DNA from 4 places in the Bacillus sp. 0209A genome. Region 2 is predicted to be linked to each of the others. Evidence: riboswitches for the same ligand, from Rfam matches in the RefSeq annotation. Region 2 holds a riboswitch; each other region holds the start of a gene.

Region 1 (5,655 bases), on a different contig from region 2:
TTAAAAACACTTAACAGGCCTTTCGCATATTTTCCGATCGGGGGCGGTTCTTTTTCCTTTTTCTTTTCTTTAATAAAAATCCAAGTCAGCACGATCGAAATGATACAAAACACCGGGAAGGCAAAAAACGCGCCATACCAAACAAGCAAAGCGATAAGCGATCCAATGATTGGCGAAAGCACTTTTCCCATGCCGTTTGAGGCTTCAACGAGGCCGAGCACCTTGCTTTCTTGGGCGCCTTTAAACAGATCACCCGTCAGCGCCATGGCAATCGGGCCCGTTCCGGCTGCTCCGATTCCCTGCAGCGCCCGTCCTGCCATGACCCAAGGGTATGCATTGTCAAAAAAACCTGCGGCAAAACCGGCTAACAGGCCGCCGGCACCATACAGAAATAAGCAAGGGATAATAATGATTTTCCTTGAGAATCGGTCGGCGAGATAACCGACAATCGGAATGGCAAACGCCGCAATCAAGGAAAATACTGTGATTACGAGACTGACCTGAAATTGAGATAAATGAAGTTCAGATTGCATTTTTGGCAAAATCGGAATAAGCATTGAGTTTCCAAGTGTTAATATTAAAGGGATTGAACCGATTGCAACAATCGTCATTCCGTTATTTTGTTTTGATGATTCCATCTCAGAGCACACTCCTTTTCTTCTGCTTAGAATGTCCCTGATAGCTTCATTTATTCAACGTTCAGACAGCAAAAAACCGAACAGAAAATACCTGTTCGGGAAAAAGAGGGTTAGCCGAACCCTTGTGAGATCAAGGCGAATAATTGTCCGTTTCTAGCGGGCAGTGTCTTATTTGGGTAAAGCATGAGCGGGGGCTCATCGTCTAAGTGAAAGCCCATCGCTTCCAGTCTGTCATGCAGAGTCGTGTGTTCAGCCGGTATATCGATGCGCATTGGCCCTTGTTTGCCGTCGGCCAGCCTGTTGATTAATCTTGCAGCAACGTCTGACGATGGGGCGATGAGGGGGCCGAATTTCAGATTGGCAGGTGTCTGTACAGAAAGGCCGTAGCCAATCAGCTGACCCTTGTTGTTTCTGGCGATAATACATTCCTTTGAAATGGAAATAAGCTGCTGCATAAGGTTTGATCGATCTCCGCCAAAGGCTGCCAGGTCGGCAGCGGCTAATTCTTGAAAATCTTGTTCTCTAAAGGATGCCAGTTCTGCATCAAGGTGATCTTGCTTTTCAATCGGTTGAAAACTGTGACAGCTGTACTTTCGGACTGAACCCGCCGTATGAAAACCTGCCTTTTCATAAAGCGGCAAACCTTCTTTTGTGGCGCAAAGCCTGATGGTGGTGCTTTCATCCGTTTGGCTGATACACGCGTTTACCATCCGGCGCCCGAGACCGAGCCGTTTGTATTCCTTATCCACGATGACGAGTCCGATAGAAGCAAGACGGCCAAACAAAAACAAGCCGATACAGGAGATGATGTCTCCGCGGACATTTTGATAACCGAAAAAGCGTCCTTGTTGGAAAAGCATTTTCAGCTCTTGTTCGCCATAATCCGGCCACCCGGCTTGCCTGCAAAGCCGCAATAGGCCGGGAATATGTTCTTCATGAAGCTCAATCAGCTCTTCCATTACCTTCACACAGTTCACCTGCTTGTTCCGAGTTTTTTGTACATGACGATATGTGTGCCAATGCCGGGAACTTCAAATGGTTCGCCAAGTTCCTTCCAGCCAAGCTTTGCGTAGTAGCCTTTGACATGGTATCTTGCATTGCACCAGACCGCCTGTACGCCTCTCTCGGCCAGTTTCTCCTCCGCGTGTTTGATCAGCGCGCTGCCGGCTTTTTGTTCGCGATATCCTTCAAGCGTCGCCATGCCTCTCAGCTGGTATGCGGAGGTGGCTGTTAATAATGGCTGATGTTGAGGGGAAAAAGAAGCGATGCTGATGAGCGTTCCTTCAAAAAATACACCGAGATGAAAAGCGCCTTCCGCACGGTCCTGTTCATATTTGCATTGTTCGATGGATTGATGGGGACGCAGGATGCGCTGCCGGATGTCGTATGTATCTTCCGCGGAAATGGTTTTAACTTCAAGCATGATGTTCCTCCTCTTAAAAAGTTTTCTATATCGTAACATGAATCCGATTAGAAAAGACTGCCTGATTGACTCAGGCAGCCATATTTAACGCAAATAAATATTTTGGCGTTGTTCGTCTTTTTGCTGTATATACGAGGTGAGCTCAGCGGTTAAGTCAGATCTGAGAAAAGGCGTAATCAAGTAGATGCCGTTAAACAGCTCGCATGCCGCATCCAGCAGGGAGCGTGCAATTGCGAGACCTTCCGCTTTTTGCTTCTCTTTATCCTCACCTGCAAGAGCCATTTTTTCGCGAATGGAGTCTGACAGCTTAATCCCGGGAATTTCATTGTGGATGAATTCAGCATTCCGGCTGCTTGTGAGCGGCATAATGCCGATATAGATGGGCGTCTTCAGATGCTTTGTTTCGTTATGGATATCGACAAGCTGCTGCTCGGAATAGACAGGCTGTGAAACAAAATAATCGGCGCCGCAATCTATTTTTTTCTCCAGCCGTTTTACCGCTTTATCCAGATGGCGGACATTAGGATTAAATGCGGCGGCGACTGAGAAATTCGTTTTCTTGCCAAGTGGTTTTCCAGACAGGGACAGCCCTTCATTGAACTGTTTGATCAGCCTGATTAAATCAAAGGATGTTAAATCATAAACAGACGTCGCCCCCGGGAAATCCCCGATTTTAGAAGGGTCGCCTGTAATGGCCAGCACGTCATTCAGCCCTAACGTATCAAGGCCCATTAAATGTGACTGCAAGCCAATAATGTTTCGGTCACGGCACGTAATATGGACAAGGGAGCGCATATCGAGCTGCTGCTTCACAAGGGCGCCGCAGGCAACATTGCTGATCCGCGGAGTCGCCAAGGAATTATCAGCGAGCGTCAGGGCGTCGATTCCCGCTTCTTTTAATTCAGCAGCGGCGGACAAAAACTTGTCAAAACTCAATTTTTTCGGCGGATCCAGCTCTACGATGATGGAGCGTTTTTCCGCCGCGATCTCATTCAGGCCGGGCTCTGTCCGCTCATGCTGAACAGAGATAAATTCTTTCGCCCGGGTTTTGACTTCTTTTTCCGTAATCGGAGCAAGCCCGCCAACCGCTTCCGCCATCGCGCGGATATGATTCGGCGTGGTGCCGCAGCAGCCGCCGATAATCCGCGCGCCTTGCTTGCGGAATTCTGACGCGCTGTTTTGAAAATACGTGTCGTCAGTTTCATAGACGAGCCGTCCCTCTTCAAGCGAAGGAAGACTGCTGTTCGGATAAACTGATAAGAACACGTCATCAAAAATCGGCACTTCGCTGAGCGCTTCAATCATATGATAAGGGCCGAGCCGGCAGTTAATGCCGACGATATCAGCCCCGAGATCCGCAATCGATCGCAATGCTTCAGAAAGAGGAGTTCCGTCCTGCAGTACGCCTTGCTCATGCATAGAGACATTGAGCATAATCGGAAGCCCAGTCTCTTTGCGCGCGATTTTCAGCACTTCACGGGCTTCTTCCAAATCATAATACGTTTCTAACAGCAAGCCATCCGGCTCTTCATGCAGCAGCAGGTACAGCTGCTCGCGAAAACTGCGTTTGATTTCGTCAAGGCTGTACGCGTTTTTATTAAATGTGCGGATGCCGCCCATCGTCCCGAGGACGTACGCATCTCCTGCTGAAGCCCGCGCGATTCTTACTGCCTCTTGATTCATCTTTTTAATGTCATCCTCAAGCCCGTGTCTCGATAATTTAATATAATTGGCCCCGTACGTATTCGTTTGAATGATGTCGGCTCCCGCCTCAACGTACGCTTTATGTATGCGCTGAATTTCCTCCGGCTTCGAAATGTTGAGCTCCTCGAAACATCTGTCAATGCCATAGGAGTAGAGGAGCGTTCCCATGGCGCCGTCACCGATTAACACCTGTTTTTGCAAATCTTCTAAAAGTCCCATTGTCTGCCTCCTTTATTCACATTCAGCAAGGAAAAAAGAGAAATAAAAAAAGTCCTCTTAAGAAGAAGACTTTGTCAGTGATTTTGTCTCTTCTTATCTTCCAAGCTGTTCGAGCTTGCTGGATTTAGCACCTTGGTCATGGCTGATCGCCATTACACCGGTTGCTGAAGCTTCGTCGGGCCAGTCCCTCTGCTTCTCTTGATAAGAACGGATATGAAGTTTTCGTGTTCAGGAAATGCCAAAAGATTCCGGGCTTTTTCCCTTTCTCCAAATTTACCGAAAATAAAGACAATAATCAATAGGATTCAGAAAATTTATCTGAAATTTATAAATTGAACGTCAATCGGCAGATCTGCGTCCCGCACAGCTGAGATAATCTGCTGCAGGTCATCCTTGTTTTTTCCGGTGACGCGCACTTGATCATCCTGCACTTGAGACTTTACTTTCAGTCCGGAGTTTTTGATGATCATATTGACTTTTTTGGCATTATCTTTGTCAATGCCTTGAACAAGCTTTGCGCGCTGGCGCACCGTTCCGCCGAACGCGTTTTCAATCTTGCCGTAATCAATGTTTTTTGTCGGCACGTTTCGTTTAATCAATTTACTGACCAGCACATCTTTCAGCTGGCTTAATTTGAATTCGTCATCGGAAACAAGGACAAGCTCCTCTTTATCTAAAGAAATGTCGCTTTTGCTTCCTTTAAAGTCATAGCGTGTGCTGATTTCCTTCAATGCGATTTGGATCGCGTTTTGCACCTCAGGCAATTCCACCTTGGATACAATATCAAATGAACTTTCTTTTGCCATATGAAAACCTCCATAACATTTAACTTATGTGTTGATTATAGTAGAATAAAGAGAAACTTCCAACAGAACAAAGAATCAATTTGTGATGATTGGAAAAAATGTTAACAGCATCCGCAGAAAAATAAGCGGAACAGGAAGGACGATAGCATGAGACCAGGGCAGCAATTAACCTTGAGTATAGATCACCAAACGGACTTCGGTTACTTTTTAACCGACGGAGAAGACACGATTCTCTTACATAACAGTGAAATAACTGAGGATATCGAGGACAGAGACGAAGTAGAGGTTTTTATATACGTCGATCAGCAGGAAAGGCTTGCGGCCACGATGAGAATTCCGGTCATCAGCGCGGATGAGTACGGCTGGGTCGAAGTGGTGGATAAAGTGGAAGATATGGGTGTATTCGTTGATGTCGGTTTATCTAAGGACGCGCTTGTTGCAACTGAGCATTTGCCGCCATACGAAGATGTGTGGCCGCAAAAAGGCGACAAGCTCTACTGTATGCTGAAAGTGACGAACCGGGGGCGCATGTTTGCCAAACCAGCGCCGGAAGACATCATCAGCGAACTGTTTACCGATGCCTCAGAGGATCTGATGAATAAAGAGCTGACAGGTACGGTGTATAGACTGATCGCAACAGGTTCATTCATTATCACGGACGACGGTATCCGCGGTTTTATCCATCCGTCAGAAAGAAAAGAGGAGCCAAGACTCGGTTCAAGAATCACGGGACGGGTGATTCAAGTAAAAGAAGACGGTTCAGTCAATATGTCGCTGCTTCCGAGAAAACAGGATGCATTGTCTGTAGATGCCGAGTACATTCTGACGTATATAAGAACAAGAAACGGCGCTATGCCTTACGGCG
Region 2 (5,655 bases):
GAAAATAATCGTAGACGTCTTAGCTCCCATTGATTTAGCGGCTTCAATAACACCTTTATCCACCTCACGGAGCGCGATTTCAGCAAGGCGCGCGTAAAACGGTGCCGAGCCGATAACCAGCGCCGGCAATGCGGCGTTTGGCCCTAAGATCGTGCCGACCAAAAACTTCGTAAATCCTAGCAGTAAAATAATTAAAATAAGGAACGGAATCGACCTGAATATGTTGACAACGGCCGCAATCACAGAGTTGATCGTTTTATTCTGCCAGAGGCTCCCTTTACTTGTCAAAAAGAGCAGCAAGCCGAGAATCACCCCGATGACAAAAGCAAACAGCAAAGAGATCAGCGTCATATAAAGGGTTTCATATGTCGCGTTCCACAATTCTGTTAAATCAACGTTCGGGAAGTATTTTTCAAACATTCGTGATCACCTCTGCTTTCACCTGTTTGTCATTAATAAACCCGATCACGTTTTGCACTTCTTCCTCGTCTCCGTCAATATGGATAAACAGTGAACCGTAGGCTCCATCCTTCGTCTGCGAGATTTTCCCTTGCAGAATATTGACGCTGACATTAAAGTTTCTGATCATCTCTGTAATCAGAGGCTGTTCAGCCGAATCACCGACAAATGTGAGCTGAACCATTTTTCCTGATGCTGTTTCATCAAGAAGGTGCTGAAGCGTTTCTTTCGTTTCTTCCGGCTCTGTCACCTGCTGAACAAACCGTTTTGTCATGTCTTCCTTCGGGTTTTTGAAGACATCGAGAACTTCGCCTTCTTCCACAACCTTTCCGTTTTCCATGACAGCGACTCTGTTGCAGATTTTGCGGATCACATGCATTTCGTGCGTGATCAGCACAATTGTCAAACCGAGTCTATCATTAATATCGGACAATAGATCCAAAATTGAATCTGTCGTTTGCGGATCTAGTGCTGATGTCGCTTCATCACAAAGGAGAACCTTCGGATTGTTTGCGAGCGCTCTGGCGATTCCGACACGCTGCTTTTGTCCGCCGCTCAGCTGAGACGGATAAGATTTTTCTTTTCCTTCTAAACCTACCAGTTTAATCAGTTCATTGGCGCGCTTGATACGCTCGCTCTTTTTCACCCCGGCAATTTCCAGAGGAAACATGATGTTATCTCTGACGGTCCGCGACCAAAGCAAATTGAAGTGCTGGAAAATCATGCTGATGTCATGGCGTGCGTTTCTTAACCCGCGTCCGTTTACTTCATTAATCTTGGTTCCCGCCACTTCCACGGTTCCTGAGGTTGGTTTCTCAAGGCCGTTCAGCAGACGGATTAAGGAACTTTTACCAGCTCCGCTATATCCTATAATTCCAAAAATCTCACCTTTTTTAATGGAAAGCGAGACATTTTGGACAGCATTGACATCTCCATGTTTCGACTTATACACTTTTGAAACATCTTGAAGATTGATCAAAGCAATCACCTGCCTTAACACTATTCTAAGAAATCTTCCGGGGTTTTCTGCAAAAGAAAAACCTTTCTGCACACTTGAGCAGAAAGGCTTATATAAAATGCCTTTCTCTCATCTTTCAAAGCTGAACGCTTCGTGTGAATTGGCACCATTTCAACAGTGTTGATGGTTGCCGGGCTTCATAGGGCACTTCCCTCCACCTCTCTTGATAAGAGAAATATATAGTCTTTTTCGTCCGGAAATTCTTAATGTAGAATAGCATGGCGGATGATTGCATGTCAATAAAATAAATGATGTCAACTTTTACTATTATAATAATTTGCTATTTTTTAATTATTCACAATCCTCTGAAAAAAACCATTCGTCAGCCAAAGAATCGCTTCAAGCTTTAACAGGGCTCTGAAGGACCCCTTGACTTTTAGGCTTCCGCTCTGAATCAGATGCTGAAGGGAAATGTCTCCGTGCAATAAATGAATGATTTCGGATTGGTTTCCGTAAAAGGTCAGGTTGGACGGTTGGCGCGGAGAAATTTTTTTCATTTCTCCCTGTTCGTTTATTGAGACGGTTAAGGCTTCTGTTTCTCCTTGGAAGGTAATAAGCAATGTTGAAGCGCTCAAAAGGGGTTTTAAAAACAGATGCTGATACTCATCTTCCAAAACTTCCGCTTTCTCCATATGTACAACCTCCTATTTGTTGGTCATACATAGACATTTCTCTCTCTGGCGCACGAACCCCTTTATAAAACGAACGACAATTTCATTGGAATGCGCTGAGAAATATGTCATAAATGGGATGCGGAAGATGATTTTTGTTTGATCAGCTCATATAAATAAGAAACGGAATGAAACGCATATCCTCTTTCAACCACTTTTCCTCCTTTAAACAGCAGAAAACAAGGGACGCTTTCAATTTGATAGGCTTTTGCGAATGTCGGAGAGTAATTGACATTGTTTTGATAGAAGGCGACATCAGGCAGCATTTCTTTCACCACTGTCAGCATTTTGCTTGCAAGCTGGCAAGTGCCGCAAAACGGAGTATATAAATACAGAAGATACACATCATCAGCAATGTGCTCAAGCTCGTGTTCCTGGAGTTCTTTCATGCTATACACCTCGGGACTTTCTTTCAAGAAAAATAGTATGGACATTCAGATTCGCGCGCAGCAATACAGAGGCGACGTGGTGTCTGGGCGCAGCCGCCACTTCTTTATAGGCTCTGTCGATATGCAGATGGCAGGCTTCGTTAAATTCTCTTTTCAGTTGTTTTCTCAATTTCTCGCCTGATTCGTCAGCATCCACTAATATATAGACGTCTTTATCATAAAGCTCGTCAGCCAATTCCTCAAGCCTCAGCTGGCTGATTGTTCCGTTTGTGCAGATAATGCGCACCGGTTCATCCAGGACGCTTTCGATTTTCTCTTTATCTGATTTCCCTTCGACAATCATAACCTTTTCCAGCTCATCCATCTTCATCTTCTTCACCTGCCGCGTCAAATTTGAAACGTTCAGATTGTAAAAGAAGGCAGTGAAATTCACCGCCAACATTAACACCAGCCGTTTTCGTAGTCACAATCCACATATTTTGCGTCGTTTCCCGAGACCACATCGGCTGTCTTATAAAATTTCTCATTTTCAAAGGAATAACCGGACTTAAGCTCATATTCATTCATGCTTGTCATTTGGCCGATCCTCTCATTTTCATGATATAACGAGAGCCGGCCATGTTGAAAGCGGCCTGTCACATCATTGGTGACATCGAGCTTTTGTTTGCTGAAAGCCATATTGGACACCTCCCATAACGTTAGCGTGTCCAATTGCCTTTACAGCTATCCTGCTTTAGTCTTCCTGTGTCATCTCTTCGTATTGCTCTGCTGTCATCAGTTTTTCAATTTCAGAAGCGTCAGACGGCTCAACGACGATCATCCATGCTTTTTCGTACGGAGATTCGTTTACGAATTCCGGACTGTCATCAAGATCTTCGTTAATTTCCACAACAGTTCCGTTAATCGGCGCATAAAGCTCAGATACCGTTTTAACGGATTCAACACTGCCGAATGGCTCGTCCGCTTTGATTTCAGCGCCCACTTCAGGAAGTTCGACAAACACGATATCGCCTAGCTCGGACTGGGCAAAATGCGTAATCCCGATTCTGGCTTTTTCTCCTTCAACTTTTACCCACTCGTGTTCTCCTGAGTAACGCAAATCTTTAGGTATGCTCAATTGAATCCCTCCATTTTTTACAGCACTATAATAAGAAGATACCATACTTTTCAAAAAAAATTGACATTAAGCCCAGTTTTCTTCAAATTGGTCTTCTTTAAAACCGGCTGTCACTTTTTCGCCGTCTGTTGTAAGCGGTCGTTTGATCAGCATTCCGTCTGAAGCCAGCAGTTCAAGCTGTTCGTCCTCCGACATGTGATACAGCTTTTCCTTGAGATTGAGCTCGCGGTATTTCATGCCGCTCGTGTTGAAAAATTTTTTGAGATCCAGTCCGCTTTTTTCATAAAGCGCTTTTAGTTCTTCTTTGCTTGGAGGCTGCTCTGCAATATGTATTTCGTTGATTTCTTTTCCATGCTCTTCAAGCCATTTCTTTGCTTTGCGGCACGTTCCGCATTTAGGGTACCAGTAAAAAGTTAACGACATCTTCTTCCCCCTCAATAAAATAATCGAGGTTATTTTAACACAGTTTGTTTTAAAAACCTAAAACAGTGCTTCTTTGAAAGGGCTCCGCATGCGGAGCCCTCAAATTGTTGACAAAATCCTAAAACGGGTTTTGTTTTAGGATTTTGTCATCTATTCAGCGTGATTGAAAACCCTTGTAGTCTAGGAAGGACGAGCATTGGCAGACTTTCACAGGATGTGATGACGGCGGTGTTTAGGCAGGACGCCTAAGCATTTAGCCGCCGTTCCTTTCGTCATTCGTGAGCACCAACGCGCAGGACTGACAACGAATGCGAGGGTTTGTCGACACGCTGAGAGCTCCGCGCATGCGGAGCTCTTCGCCAATCAGACAATATATTTTTCAGCCTCAAAAACGCCCGCTGCCGCTTCGCGTTTTTTCTGAATCACGTTTTTAGGTGTTACGCGCGTCAGCTTGCGCAGAGCGGAAAGCATCATGCGGAGTGAATCTCCTTCTTCCATTGCGATGAGGGATTCCTTCGCGTGCGCTTCAATTTCGTTAAAGGCCTCCTGAACGAAAATTTCAGTATACAGCACCTTTTGCGCCGCTTTTTCTCCGCCTTGCGCGGCAATGGCCTTTTCCGTTCTCAGCACGGCTGACTCCATCGCGTACACATTGTTGACGATGTCCGAGACGTTGACGAGAATTTCCTGTTCGCGATCGATGGCTTTCCCGTATTTTTGCGCGGCGAGACCGGCGGCGAACAGCGCGATTTTTTTAGCTTGTTTGACAATATATTTCTCCTGCTCTAAAACGCCGCTGCCAGGCTCTTCAGGCATAAGCATCATGAGTTCTTCCTGCAGCGTTTGCGCTTTTTCAAATAGAGGCAGTTCGCCTTTAAGCGCTTTTTTCAGGAAGGTGCTTGGCACGATTAACCGGTTGATTTCGTTTGTCCCTTCAAAAATCCGATTGATCCTTGAATCCCTATAGGCTCTTTCCACTTCGTACTCCTGCATAAAACCGTAGCCTCCATGAATCTGCACGCCTTCATCAACGATATAATCAAGCGTCTCGGAGCCGAATACCTTATTAAGAGAGCATTCGATGGCATATTCGGCAATCGACTTGGCAATTTGGCGGCCGTCCTTGAGATCTTCGGCCGTAAACTGGCTCATATTGTCTTCAAACAGCCCGACGGTTCTGTACACAGAGCTTTCCATCGCGTACAGCCTTGATGCCATTGTCGCGATTTTTTCCTGTGTCAGCGAAAAGCCCGCAATCGGCGTTTTAAATTGGCGGCGCTGGTTCGCGTATGCCGCGGACAGCTCGATCACCCGCTTAGATGCGCCGATTGAACCAACCGCCAGCTTGTAGCGGCCGATATTTAGAATATTAAAGGCGATAACATGCCCTTTGCCGATTTCGCCAAGCAGGTTTTCCTTTGGCACTTCAGCTTGATCTAAAAGGAGGGTTCTTGTCGATGACCCTTTGATCCCCATTTTCTTTTCTTCCGGACCCGTAGATACACCCGGGAAATCTTTTTCTACAATAAAGGCTGAGAACTTTTCGCCGTCTACCTTAGCGTAAACAACAAATACATC
Region 3 (5,655 bases), on a different contig from region 2:
TTGCCTAGCATTTCAGCATAGACATGGGCAGGAAGCGGCAGGAATGGTGAGCCGAAACATGTGGAGAACGTCGTTTCAGGAGACGTTACACCGCGTTCGGTTCCAGCAAGCTTGCTCGTATAACCGCTCAAGAAATGGTACATCGCCTGCTCCTTCGTCAGTTTGCTGATCGGCGGCAGGACTCCGAATGCATCAGCCGTCAAAAATACAATGGCTGAAGGATGGCCTGCCATGCTTGGTGTGACGATGTTGTCAATCATATGAATCGGGTAAGCCGCCCGCGTGTTTTCGGTATAGAAGGAATCATCATAATTGGCTTCGCGTGTCTCTTCATCAACAACAACATTTTCGAGAACAGACCCGAAGCGGATCGCGTTAAAGATTTGAGGCTCCTTTTCCTCGCTTAAATGAATGCATTTGGCGTAGCACCCGCCTTCAATATTAAAGACGCCTGTGTCAGACCAGCCGTGTTCATCGTCGCCGATCAGCTTGCGGTCAGCATCGGCTGACAGGGTGGTCTTACCTGTTCCAGAGAGTCCGAAGAAAAGGGCGACATCGCCTTTTTGACCGACATTGGCAGAGCAGTGCATGGATAGAATATCTCTTTCGGGGAGCAGGAAATTCATAATAGAGAAAATGGATTTCTTCATCTCTCCGGCATACTCTGTTCCGCCGATTAAAATCGTCCGCTTTTCGAAAGAGACAATAATAAACGTTTCGGAATGTGTGCCGTCTGTTTTTGGATCTGCTTTAAAATGCGGAGCGGAAAGAATGGTAAACGGCTGTTCAACTGTTTTCTTATCATGGCCTTCCGGGCGGATAAACAGCTGTCTGGCGAATAAATTGTGCCAAGCGAACTCATTCACGACGGTAATCGGCAGTCTGTATTTTTCATCTGCTCCGGCAAATCCTTCAAAAACAAATAGCTCATCCCGCTGTTTCAGATAGCTGACAACTTTTGTGTAGAGCCGCTCAAACGCTTCTTCTGAAATCGGCTGATTCACCGTACCCCAATCGATCTTATTTTTCGTGCTTTCTTCCTGCACGATGAATTTGTCTTTAGGCGAACGTCCTGTGTAAGCGCCTGTTGTCGCCCGAACGGCACCCGTGGATGTTAAAATGCCTTCGTTTCGGGACAGTGCTTTTTCTGTAAGCTGTGCTGCTGATAAATTATGACACACATTTGGACTTGTTAATAAGGCTTGTAAATCAGCGGTTAAATCAACTGAGTTCATATGAAACCTTCCTTTATCGTTTTTTGTGTTTTGCTAATTGTGAATTAGTATAACATATATTTTCAAATAGTCTATACTATTTATCGTTTTTTGTGTGTGCGTTTCCATTGTTTTCCCTTGATATAGGTGCCTATTTCTTCTGAATCATATTGACATTGCAAACCCTTTTACGATAAGATATTTCATTGAGCGGATACTCTTATCCCGAGCTGGCGGAGGGACAGGCCCTATGAAGCCCAGCAACCGGTTTCTCTGTTATTTATTAGGTTCAGCTGTGTGAGACAACCAAGGTGCTAACCTGTTGCAAGGTTGTATGATTCCTTGAGCGATAAGAGTGAAAGGCACAAAGACCAAACCCTTTCCTCGATGGAAAAGGTTTTTTTATTTCATAAAATATGCCAATTAACATTCTCTAATATAACGTTACATTGTATAAGAGGGAGCGAGTTCCGTATCATATATACAAGGTCTATCGGGAGGCCTTGTGCAGGAGGAAGCAAATCATGAGTAAAAATCGTCGTTTATTTACATCAGAATCTGTTACGGAGGGACATCCGGATAAAATCTGCGACCAGATTTCTGACAGCATTTTAGATGAAATTTTAAAGAAAGACCCTAACGCGCGTGTGGCTTGTGAAACGTCAGTGACAACCGGTTTGGTTCTTGTCAGCGGAGAGATCACAACATCTACGTATGTTGACATTCCGAAGACGGTTCGTCAAACCATTAAAGAAATCGGATACACACGTGCGAAATACGGATTTGATGCGGAAACTTGTGCGGTTTTAACATCAATTGACGAGCAGTCTGCTGATATCGCGATGGGTGTAGACCAAGCGCTTGAAGCCCGTGAAGGCACAATGAGCGATGAAGAAATTGAAGCGATCGGTGCGGGTGACCAAGGTTTAATGTTCGGTTATGCGTGCAACGAAACGAAAGAGCTTATGCCTCTTCCGATTTCACTTGCTCATAAATTGGCCCGCCGCCTGAGTGAAGTCCGTAAAGAAGATATTCTTCCGTACCTTCGCCCTGACGGCAAAACACAAGTAACCGTTGAATACGATGAAAATAACAAACCTGTCCGTATTGACGCGATTGTTATTTCAACTCAGCACCACCCTGAAATTACGCTTGAGCAAATCCAGCGCAACATTAAAGAACATGTTATCAATCCGGTTGTTCCTGAAGAGCTGATTGATGAAGAAACAAAATATTTCATCAACCCTACAGGACGTTTCGTTATCGGAGGCCCTCAAGGGGATGCGGGACTTACAGGACGCAAAATCATCGTTGATACGTATGGCGGCTATGCACGCCACGGCGGAGGCGCGTTCTCAGGCAAGGATGCGACGAAGGTAGACCGTTCTGCTGCTTATGCAGCGAGATACGTTGCGAAAAACATCGTTGCGGCTGAGCTTGCTGATTCTTGCGAAGTGCAGCTTGCTTACGCGATCGGTGTTGCACAGCCTGTGTCAATCTCAATCAACACATTCGGTTCCGGAAAAGCTTCTGAGGAAAAACTGATTGAAGTTGTTCGCAATAACTTTGATTTACGACCTGCCGGCATTATCAAAATGCTTGATTTACGCCGTCCGATCTACAAACAAACTGCTGCGTACGGCCACTTCGGACGTCACGATGTTGATCTTCCGTGGGAGCGTACAGACAAAGCGGAGCAGCTGCGCAAAGAAGCGTTAGGAGAATAATTTTATAGCCGCTTACTGGTTAAGCGGCTTTCCTTTTTTTATCGTTGTATTCATGTTTATATTTTTACATAACTGTGAAACCAAATACTATTCACAGCGTCTATAAATAGGGGTTCAATGATGACAATTTTAATTATGGAGGCAATACTATGTGTGGATTTGTCGGGGTTTTTAACAAGCATCCGTTAGCTCAAACCGCTGATCAAGAAGAACTAATCAAACAAATGAACCAAATGATCGTTCACCGCGGTCCTGACAGTGATGGATATTTCCATGATGAGCACGTTGGATTCGGATTCAGACGGCTCAGCATTATTGATGTAGAAAATGGCGGACAGCCTTTATCATATGAAGATGAAACCTATTGGATTATCTTTAACGGAGAAATCTATAACTATATTGAACTGAGAGAAGAACTTGAAGCAAAGGGGTATACATTCAACACGGATTCGGACACAGAGGTTCTTCTTGCGACTTATCGTCACTACAAAGAAGAAGCCGCGTCCAAACTGCGCGGTATGTTTGCCTTTCTGATTTGGAATAAAAACGATCATGTGCTGTATGGAGCAAGAGATCCGTTCGGCATTAAACCATTGTATTACACAACGATCAATGATCAGGTTTATTTTGCCTCAGAGAGAAAAAGTTTAATGGTTGCTCAAAATGATATTGAAATAGATAAAGAGGCATTGCAGCAGTACATGTCATTCCAATTCGTTCCTGAACCAAACACGCTTGATGCCAATGTGAAAAAAATAGAGCCGGGTTCACAGTTTACAATCCGCCCAGATGGCGATATCACATTCAAAACGTATTTCAAAGCGAACTTCAAACCAGTTCAGACTGAAGAAGATAAGCTTGTGAAAGAAGTTAGAGACGCGATCTATGACTCTGTAAATGTTCATATGAGAAGTGACGTTCCTGTCGGTTCATTCCTGTCTGGCGGAATTGATTCTTCCTTTATTGTATCTGTAGCGAAGGAATTGCATCCGAGCTTAAAAACATTCTCTGTCGGATTTGAGCAGCAGGGCTTCAGTGAAGTTGATGTAGCGAAAGAAACCGCCGCGGCGTTAGGCATTGAGAATATCAGCAAAGTCATTTCGCCTGAGGAATACATGAACGAGCTTCCAAAGATCGTATGGCATTTTGATGATCCGCTTGCTGATCCGGCAGCGATTCCATTGTACTTTGTTGCAAAAGAAGCGAAAAAACATGTAACGGTTGCTTTATCAGGTGAAGGTGCGGACGAGCTCTTCGGCGGATATAACATTTACCGTGAGCCGCTATCCCTTAAACCGTTTGAACGCATTCCGTCCGGCCTGAAAAAGATGCTTCTGCACGTTGCGGCTGTCATGCCTGAGGGCATGAGAGGAAAGAGCCTGCTTGAACGCGGCTGCACACCGCTTCAAGATCGTTACATCGGTAACGCGAAGATCTTCGAAGAGTCTGTCAAAAAACAGCTGCTGAAGCATTATAATCCGAACCTTTCATATCGCGATGTGACGAAGACTTACTTTACAGAGAGCAACTCATACAGCGATATTAATAAAATGCAGTATGTCGATATCCACACTTGGATGCGCGGGGACATTTTGTTAAAAGCGGATAAAATGACGATGGCGAATTCTTTAGAACTCCGTGTGCCATTCTTGGATAAAGTTGTATTTGATGTTGCTTCGAAAATTCCTGATGAGCTGAAAACGAAGAACGGCACGACGAAGTATCTTCTTCGCAAAGCCGCTGAAGGAATTGTGCCTGAACACGTATTAAACCGCAAAAAGCTCGGTTTCCCTGTACCGATCCGTCATTGGCTGAAAAACGAAATGAACGAATGGGTGCGGAATATTATTCAGGAAAGCCAAACGGATGCTTATATCCACAAGGAGTATGTCCTGCAGCTTCTTGAAGACCATTGTGCGGACAAGGCAGATAACAGCCGTAAAATCTGGACTGTACTGATCTTTATGATCTGGCATAGCATCAATATCGAAAAACGCTATATGCCTGAAGAGCTGAACCATCAGCCTAAAGAAGTCATCTTTGTGTAACAGACAAGGCTTTCGATTCGTCGAAAGCCTTGTTATGATACCTTTATTTCTCCATCATTATTGATTACCAATCCGTTTTTTTCTGTTTGCGTCTTAAATATCATTGGCATTTTTAGCATTTATCTTTATTCTTATGGCTTACAGTTCTGATACAGGAGGATCCGTGATTGTCGGACCGGTTTGGTTTCTCATCTTACTTGCTGTATTATGCAAAAGGTTTCCATAAGAAAAATGTCTATTGCCAGCGAACGAAATATCAGTTGACAAAAAGAGCTCACAGTGAGCTCTTTTTGTGTGTGCTCATAGAAAATCAAGAACAGGAAAGAATAGGAATGTGTTTTTGAGCGGCTGCCTACAGTTGTGAATCATGTTTTATGATAAGATAAAAGTCATACGTTTGATGCCATATGTGAATGTTTGATGGAAAAATCAAAACCCGAACGGTCATTACGCCCGGGTAACCGATGGTTATTGCTTTCAAACATAATTTGAAAAATGGTAAAGTAAGACGAAGCAGGTCTTATGTTTATTGAAGTGATTTATAGTATTGGCCCTTTGCTACATATTCCGACCGTATTCGCTGCATATCTTGCCGGTCTTCTTCCGTCAAAGGGCGGATGACTTTTGCAGGACGGCCAAAGGCGAGATGGCCAGGCGGAATGGTTT
Region 4 (5,655 bases), 640 kb from region 2:
CGGCATCGAACCGAAGATTTCCCCAATCCGCGGAGGCACGGACGGTTCCCAGCTGTCCTACATGGGGCTTCCGACGCCAAACATCTTTACAGGCGGCGAAAACTTCCACGGCAAATTTGAATACATCTCGGCCGACAACATGGTTAAAGCCGTAAACGTCATCGTTGAGATTGCAAAGCAGTTTGAAGAACAAGCATAATGCCAAAAGCCAGTCTAAAAAAAGGACTGGTTTTTTTACGTGAAAATGAAACATTTTTCATACGTCCTCCGTAAAACAAGTATCAACGGATGAGGGGGAAAAACAATGACAAAACATGCAATCGCTGCAAAAAGTTTATTGAAAAAATGGATCATGACCCGGCCGCTTAACACACAAAAGAAATCAAGCGCATTTCAAAAGATTAGAAAAATGTTCAAACGCTTCTTCTGATCAGTCATCCAAATCCTCAAAACCACAATCTGCATACCCTCGTACCGCCCAAATGCTCCGTGATTTGGGTTTTTTGTGTTTAATTAAGATAAATAGGGTATACATCAAACAAGCAAGAAAAAAACATCCAAAAACAGGTAGTTGGAATCACATAATTTTAGGTTAAAAGTTATATAAAGGAATTTATTTTCTCGTCGATAGTAACTATAGAACTAAACATCAACTAGAACATTCACCGTGATTCAAGACTATTTTCAGGTCATCAGGTTAAACTGTTTTAGAGGGGCAGTTATTTATTTTTGATTGATTTAGAATTTTTTGAATACTTTTTGACAATTTATCCGTACAATAGAGATACCAAAACTTTTTTTGGGAGGTATGTAAAATGATCCTATTTATTATCATCGCATTATGCGGCTATCTTCTTTTTTCTTTCAGCAAGGACAATCGCCGCAAACCGCAAAAGACAAGCCCTCTGCCAGCAGCCGCAACTTATCATAACAACCTAATCGACCTTGACGCCATCCGCCAAAAACGCCGGATGCATCTTTCCTAAAACGATATTTCAAACGAAAAGGCTGCTGAACAACGCAGCCTTTTTTCATTTTGGAAACATAGATTTGGACTTGAAACCTTTTTGCCCCCTGTCCGTAATATTTTACAAGGCAAATTCAAAAGGAGACTGCAGCAATGATCGATTTATTTATGAAACAAAAAATGTTCTCGTTTAAAGATACATTTCACATTTATGACCGGGATGAACAAGAGCGATTCAAGGTCGAAGGACGGTTCTTTTCGTTAGGGGACTCATTACAATTGACAGATTCATCCGGGAAAACGCTCGTTTCCATTGAACAAAAAGTGATGTCATTTCTGCCGCGATATGTGATTTCAATTGGCGGGAAAACGGTTTGTGAGGTGACGAAGAAATTAGCGTTTTTCAAACCGAAGTTTGAGATTTCCGGACTTAACTGGCAAATTGACGGTGACTTGTGGAAGAATGAATTCCAGCTGACTGACGGGGAGAATGTCCGGATGTCGGTGAGTAAGAAGTGGCTCAGCTGGGGTGATTCCTATCATTTGCAGATTGCAAACGAGGAAGATGTGCTGCTTTGCACGGCCATCGCTATCGTGTTGGATATGGTCTTATATGACGATGAAGATGAGAGTCTTTTCTAAAAAAGTGTTGACAATTGATTCAAAAGTAATAATATTAAGATAATTAAAATGTAAATATGAAGATGTACCTTATCAAGAGAGGTGGAGGGACTGGCCCTGTGATACCCGGCAACCGCTGTTTCAAACAGAATGGTGCTAAATCCTTAAGAACATTGCGTTCTTGCAGATGAGGCGGAGATTTGATCATTCAAGCTCTTCCTTACTCAAAGGAAGAGCTTTTTTCATGCTTACCCTATTTCAGAAAAGAGGCGAATGACATGGCTCAACAAACAAATGTTGCAGGACAAAAATCAGAAAAACAAAACAAAGCTCCTTTCCGCGCCGATCATGTCGGCAGTTTACTGCGCTCCGCTCCGGTGAAAGAAGCACGCCAGAAAAAAGCGGCCGGCGAGATCACAGCGGAACAGCTTCGTGAGATTGAAAACAAGGAAATCACTCGCATTGTCAAAAAACAAAAAGAAATCGGTCTCGACGTGGTAACAGACGGTGAATTTCGCCGTTCTTGGTGGCATTATGATTTTCTCGAAGGGCTTGACGGTGTGGAACCGTTCATTCCCGCTGAAGGGATTCAGTTCCATAACGTAAAAACAAAAGCACGCAGCATCAAAGTGACGGGAAAACTCGATTTTACGAACCACCCAGCGCTTGCTGATTATCAATTTTTACAAGAGATTGCCGGCGACGCGACACCTAAATTGACGATTCCGAGTCCGAATATGCTGTTTTTCGGTGAAAAGGCCGATAAAGGCATTTATGACGATCAAGAGGAGTACTTTCATGATCTGGCCCAAGCGTACAAAAAAGCAATCAACGCCTTCTATGACGCTGGATGCCGCTATCTTCAGCTAGATGATACGTCATGGTCTCTCTTCTTTGAGGAAAAAGGCAGAGAGGTTGTCCGGGCGCTCGGCGGCGATCCAGAAACATTGCCTGCCTTGTTTGCCAAAACGATTAACGATGCAGTCGCGGACCGCCCTGATGATTTAACAATCACAATGCACATTTGCCGCGGCAACTTCAAGTCGACTTGGGCGGCATCAGGAGGCTATGACGCTGTAGCGGAAACGATTTTGGACGGCTTAAACTTGGACGGCCTGTTCTTGGAATATGATGATGATCGCTCCGGAAATTTTGATCCGCTCCGTTTCGTGAAACGCAAGGATCTGCAAATTGTTCTTGGCTTAATTACATCAAAATACGGCGAGCTCGAAAATCCTGAGGATGTGAAACGCCGAATCAATGAAGCGGCGCGCTTTGTCAGCCTTGACCAGTTGTGCCTCAGCCCGCAGTGCGGTTTCGCCTCTACAGAAGAAGGCAATCTGTTGACAGAGATGCAGCAATGGGCGAAGCTGCGCCACGTCATCGACATCGCCAACGATGTGTGGAGATAATCTATCATTGACAGACATGTAAAATGTGTGAATAATAGATACTATCAGAAAATTTCATAAAAAGGTTTTCCTTATCAAGAGAGGTGGAGGGACTGGCCCTGCGATACCCGGCAACCGCTGTTTAACAGAATGGTGCTAAATCCTTTAGAGCATTGATTGCTCTTGAAGATAAGGTTGAGATTGTCACGCAAGCTCTTCCTTATCCAAAGGAAGAGCTTTTTTATATTTGAATGGAAAGAAGGAATGAACAACATGCCACAACAAACAACACCCGCAGAACAAAAATCACTTCAAAGACAAAAACCGCCATTTCGCGCGGATCAAGTCGGAAGCCTGCTGAGGTCTGAGCCCGTCAAAAAAGCGCGGCTGCAAAAAGCCGCCGGCGAGATTACGGCTGAACAGCTTCGCCAGATCGAGAACGATGAAATCATCCGCATTGTGGAAAAACAGAAGGAAACCGGCCTGAACGTCGTGACAGACGGCGAATTCCGCAGAGCGTGGTGGCATTTTGATTTTCTGGAAAACTTGGATGGGGTTGAGCCGTTTATTCCTGAGCACGGCATTCAATTTCATAACGTACAGACAAAAGCACGCGGCATTAAAGTCACAGATGATATCGACTTTTCAACTCACCCAATGCTTGAAGATTATTCATTTCTCCATAGCATTGCAGGTGACGCGACGCCGAAGATGACGATCCCAAGCCCGAATATGCTGTTTTTCCGCGGAAAGCTTGAAAAGGATGCGTACAAAAACGACTATCAGCTTTTCCAGCATGATGTATCCAAAGCATATAAAAAAGCGATTCAAGCGTTTTATGACAGAGGCTGCCGCTACCTCCAGCTTGATGATACGGCATGGGCTGTTTTCTTATCTGAAAAAGGCTTAAAACAAATCGAAGCATTCGGAACAACGCCAGACGAGCTTCGCCAGCTGTTTGCGAAATCCATTAACGACGCGATTGCGGATCGTCCGGATGACCTGACGGTGACCATGCATATTTGCCGCGGCAACTTCCAGTCCACTTGGACAGCTGAAGGCGGTTATGACGCGGCAGCTGAAACCATTTTTGACGGCTTGAACCTTGACGGCCTGTTCTTGGAATACGATGATTCACGCTCAGGCGGATTTGAACCGCTCCGTTATGTGAAGCGCTCTGATCTTCAGCTTGTCCTTGGTTTAGTCACCTCTAAATTCGGCGAGCTTGAACATCCGGACGATGTGAAACGCCGTATCGAAGAAGCGTCCCGCTATGTGAGCTTAGACCAGCTTTGCCTCAGCCCTCAATGCGGATTCGCTTCCACTGAAGAAGGCAACAAGCTGACCGAAGAACAGCAATGGGCGAAGCTGCGCCATGTGGTTGAAATCGCTAACGATGTTTGGAAATAAGCAAAGAAAAAACACACTTGATTCCATGGCGGAGCAAGTGTGTTTTTTATATCATTGAGCGGTGTAGCCCCCATCTAGGACGACAGCCTGCCCGGTGACACCCTTCGCTTTCTCGCTTGCCAAAAACACTGCATAATCCGCGATTTCCTTGACGCCAAGCAGTCGTTTTTGCGGCACAAGCGGAAAAATGATCTGTTCAAGGACGGAGTCGTAAGGGACATTTCTCGTTTTCGAAAGATCGCTCAGCTGATTGCGGACAAGCTGTGTATCGACATACCCCGGACAGAGCGCGTTAACTGTAATGCCATGGGGCGCGCCCTCCAGCGCCCCGACCTTAGTCAGCCCAATGACACCGTGCTTGGCGCTATTATAAGCCGATTTCCCCGCAAAGCCGACTAAACCATTAACAGACGCGATATGAATGATTCTGCCAAACTGCTGTTTTTTCATGATCGGAAAAACATGCTTCATTGCGATGAAGGGCGCCGTCAGCATGACCTTGATCAGTTGTTCAAAGGTTTCTGTCGGAAACTCTTCAATCGGGGCGACGTGCTGAATACCGGCATTGTTCACCAGAATATCCAAGCGGCCGTATCGTTTTTGAATGGTGTTCACCGTATCAGCGACTTGCGCTTCCTTTGTCACATCACACGGAATGGCTGCTGCGTCAAAACCTTCTTCTGCAAGCTTGGAAGCGGCCTTTTCGCATGCTTCCTGATGAAGGTCCGAAACGATGACTCTAGCTCCTTCACGGGCGAACTCCCTCGCGATTTCGAATCCGATTCCGCCGGCTGCCCCTGTCACCAAGGCGACTTGTTTATTCATGTCAAACACCTTCCCTAAGAGTTTTGTTTGATCACAGACTGGCTTACAGCGAAATCAGCTTCTGTTTTTTCATACACCTCTTCAATTGTGACGCCTTTCTGAAGCTCAGTCAGTGTCATGCGGCCGTTATCAAAATCAAACACTGCCAAATCCGTAATCAGCCTATGCACGACTTTCTGGCCCGTCAGCGGAAGGGAGCAAGTTTTTTTCACCTTTGACTCTCCATGCTTATTGACATGCTCCATGATGACAACGATCCGTTTCGCCCCGTTGACGAGATCCATCGCGCCGCCCATCCCTTTTACCATTTTCCCGGGGATCATCCAATTGGCCAGATCGCCTTGCTCCGAAACCTCCATCCCGCCAAGGATAGCCAAATCGATATGCCCGCCTCTTATCATCGCGAATGACTCGGCGCTGTCAAAATAGGAAGCGCCCGTC

Evidence for each region. A riboswitch is a leader RNA that binds a small molecule or an ion and turns the genes downstream of it on or off. The one in region 2 is predicted to bind S-adenosylmethionine.
Region 1: another riboswitch for S-adenosylmethionine. It lies ahead of V6D44_RS03980 (bifunctional homocysteine S-methyltransferase/methylenetetrahydrofolate reductase); the one in region 2 lies ahead of metN (methionine ABC transporter ATP-binding protein MetN).
Region 3: another riboswitch for S-adenosylmethionine. It lies ahead of metK (methionine adenosyltransferase); the one in region 2 lies ahead of metN (methionine ABC transporter ATP-binding protein MetN).
Region 4: another riboswitch for S-adenosylmethionine. It lies ahead of V6D44_RS06380 (5-methyltetrahydropteroyltriglutamate--homocysteine S-methyltransferase); the one in region 2 lies ahead of metN (methionine ABC transporter ATP-binding protein MetN).

What each region holds. Positions count from the first base shown of each region.
Region 1 covers NZ_JBAIZV010000001.1:888,857-894,511, reverse strand. The annotation lists gene V6D44_RS03995 (MFS transporter) at 1-638, opposite strand, end outside; gene V6D44_RS03990 (GNAT family N-acetyltransferase) at 749-1,606, opposite strand; gene V6D44_RS03985 (GNAT family N-acetyltransferase) at 1,612-2,061, opposite strand; gene V6D44_RS03980 (bifunctional homocysteine S-methyltransferase/methylenetetrahydrofolate reductase) at 2,146-3,984, opposite strand; SAM riboswitch class I at 4,075-4,192, opposite strand; gene V6D44_RS03975 (YajQ family cyclic di-GMP-binding protein) at 4,299-4,790, opposite strand; partial or broken gene V6D44_RS03970 (CvfB family protein) at 4,889-5,655, shown strand, end outside.
Region 2 covers NZ_JBAIZV010000002.1:871,390-877,044, reverse strand. The annotation lists gene metP (methionine ABC transporter permease MetP) at 1-420, opposite strand, end outside; gene metN (methionine ABC transporter ATP-binding protein MetN) at 413-1,438, opposite strand; SAM riboswitch class I at 1,544-1,650, opposite strand; gene V6D44_RS09610 (SCP2 sterol-binding domain-containing protein) at 1,765-2,109, opposite strand; gene V6D44_RS09605 (thioredoxin family protein) at 2,217-2,537, opposite strand; gene V6D44_RS09600 (toprim domain-containing protein) at 2,539-2,901, opposite strand; gene V6D44_RS09595 (YusG family protein) at 2,979-3,215, opposite strand; gene gcvH (glycine cleavage system protein GcvH) at 3,271-3,654, opposite strand; gene V6D44_RS09585 (arsenate reductase family protein) at 3,721-4,077, opposite strand; gene fadE (acyl-CoA dehydrogenase FadE) at 4,441-5,655, opposite strand, start outside.
Region 3 covers NZ_JBAIZV010000006.1:43,376-49,030, forward strand. The annotation lists gene pckA (phosphoenolpyruvate carboxykinase (ATP)) at 1-1,235, opposite strand, end outside; SAM riboswitch class I at 1,432-1,570, shown strand; gene metK (methionine adenosyltransferase) at 1,739-2,941, shown strand; gene asnB (asparagine synthase (glutamine-hydrolyzing)) at 3,091-4,989, shown strand; partial or broken gene V6D44_RS18345 (amino acid permease) at 5,087-5,253, shown strand; gene V6D44_RS18350 (gamma carbonic anhydrase) at 5,516-5,655, opposite strand, start outside.
Region 4 covers NZ_JBAIZV010000002.1:228,498-234,152, reverse strand. The annotation lists gene pepT (peptidase T) at 1-199, shown strand, start outside; gene V6D44_RS06395 (hypothetical protein) at 305-430, shown strand; partial or broken gene V6D44_RS06390 (hypothetical protein) at 730-986, shown strand; gene V6D44_RS06385 (LURP-one-related/scramblase family protein) at 1,121-1,609, shown strand; SAM riboswitch class I at 1,676-1,782, shown strand; gene V6D44_RS06380 (5-methyltetrahydropteroyltriglutamate--homocysteine S-methyltransferase) at 1,867-3,000, shown strand; SAM riboswitch class I at 3,069-3,175, shown strand; gene V6D44_RS06375 (5-methyltetrahydropteroyltriglutamate--homocysteine S-methyltransferase) at 3,253-4,389, shown strand; gene V6D44_RS06370 (3-hydroxybutyrate dehydrogenase) at 4,441-5,214, opposite strand; gene V6D44_RS06365 (CoA transferase subunit B) at 5,229-5,655, opposite strand, start outside.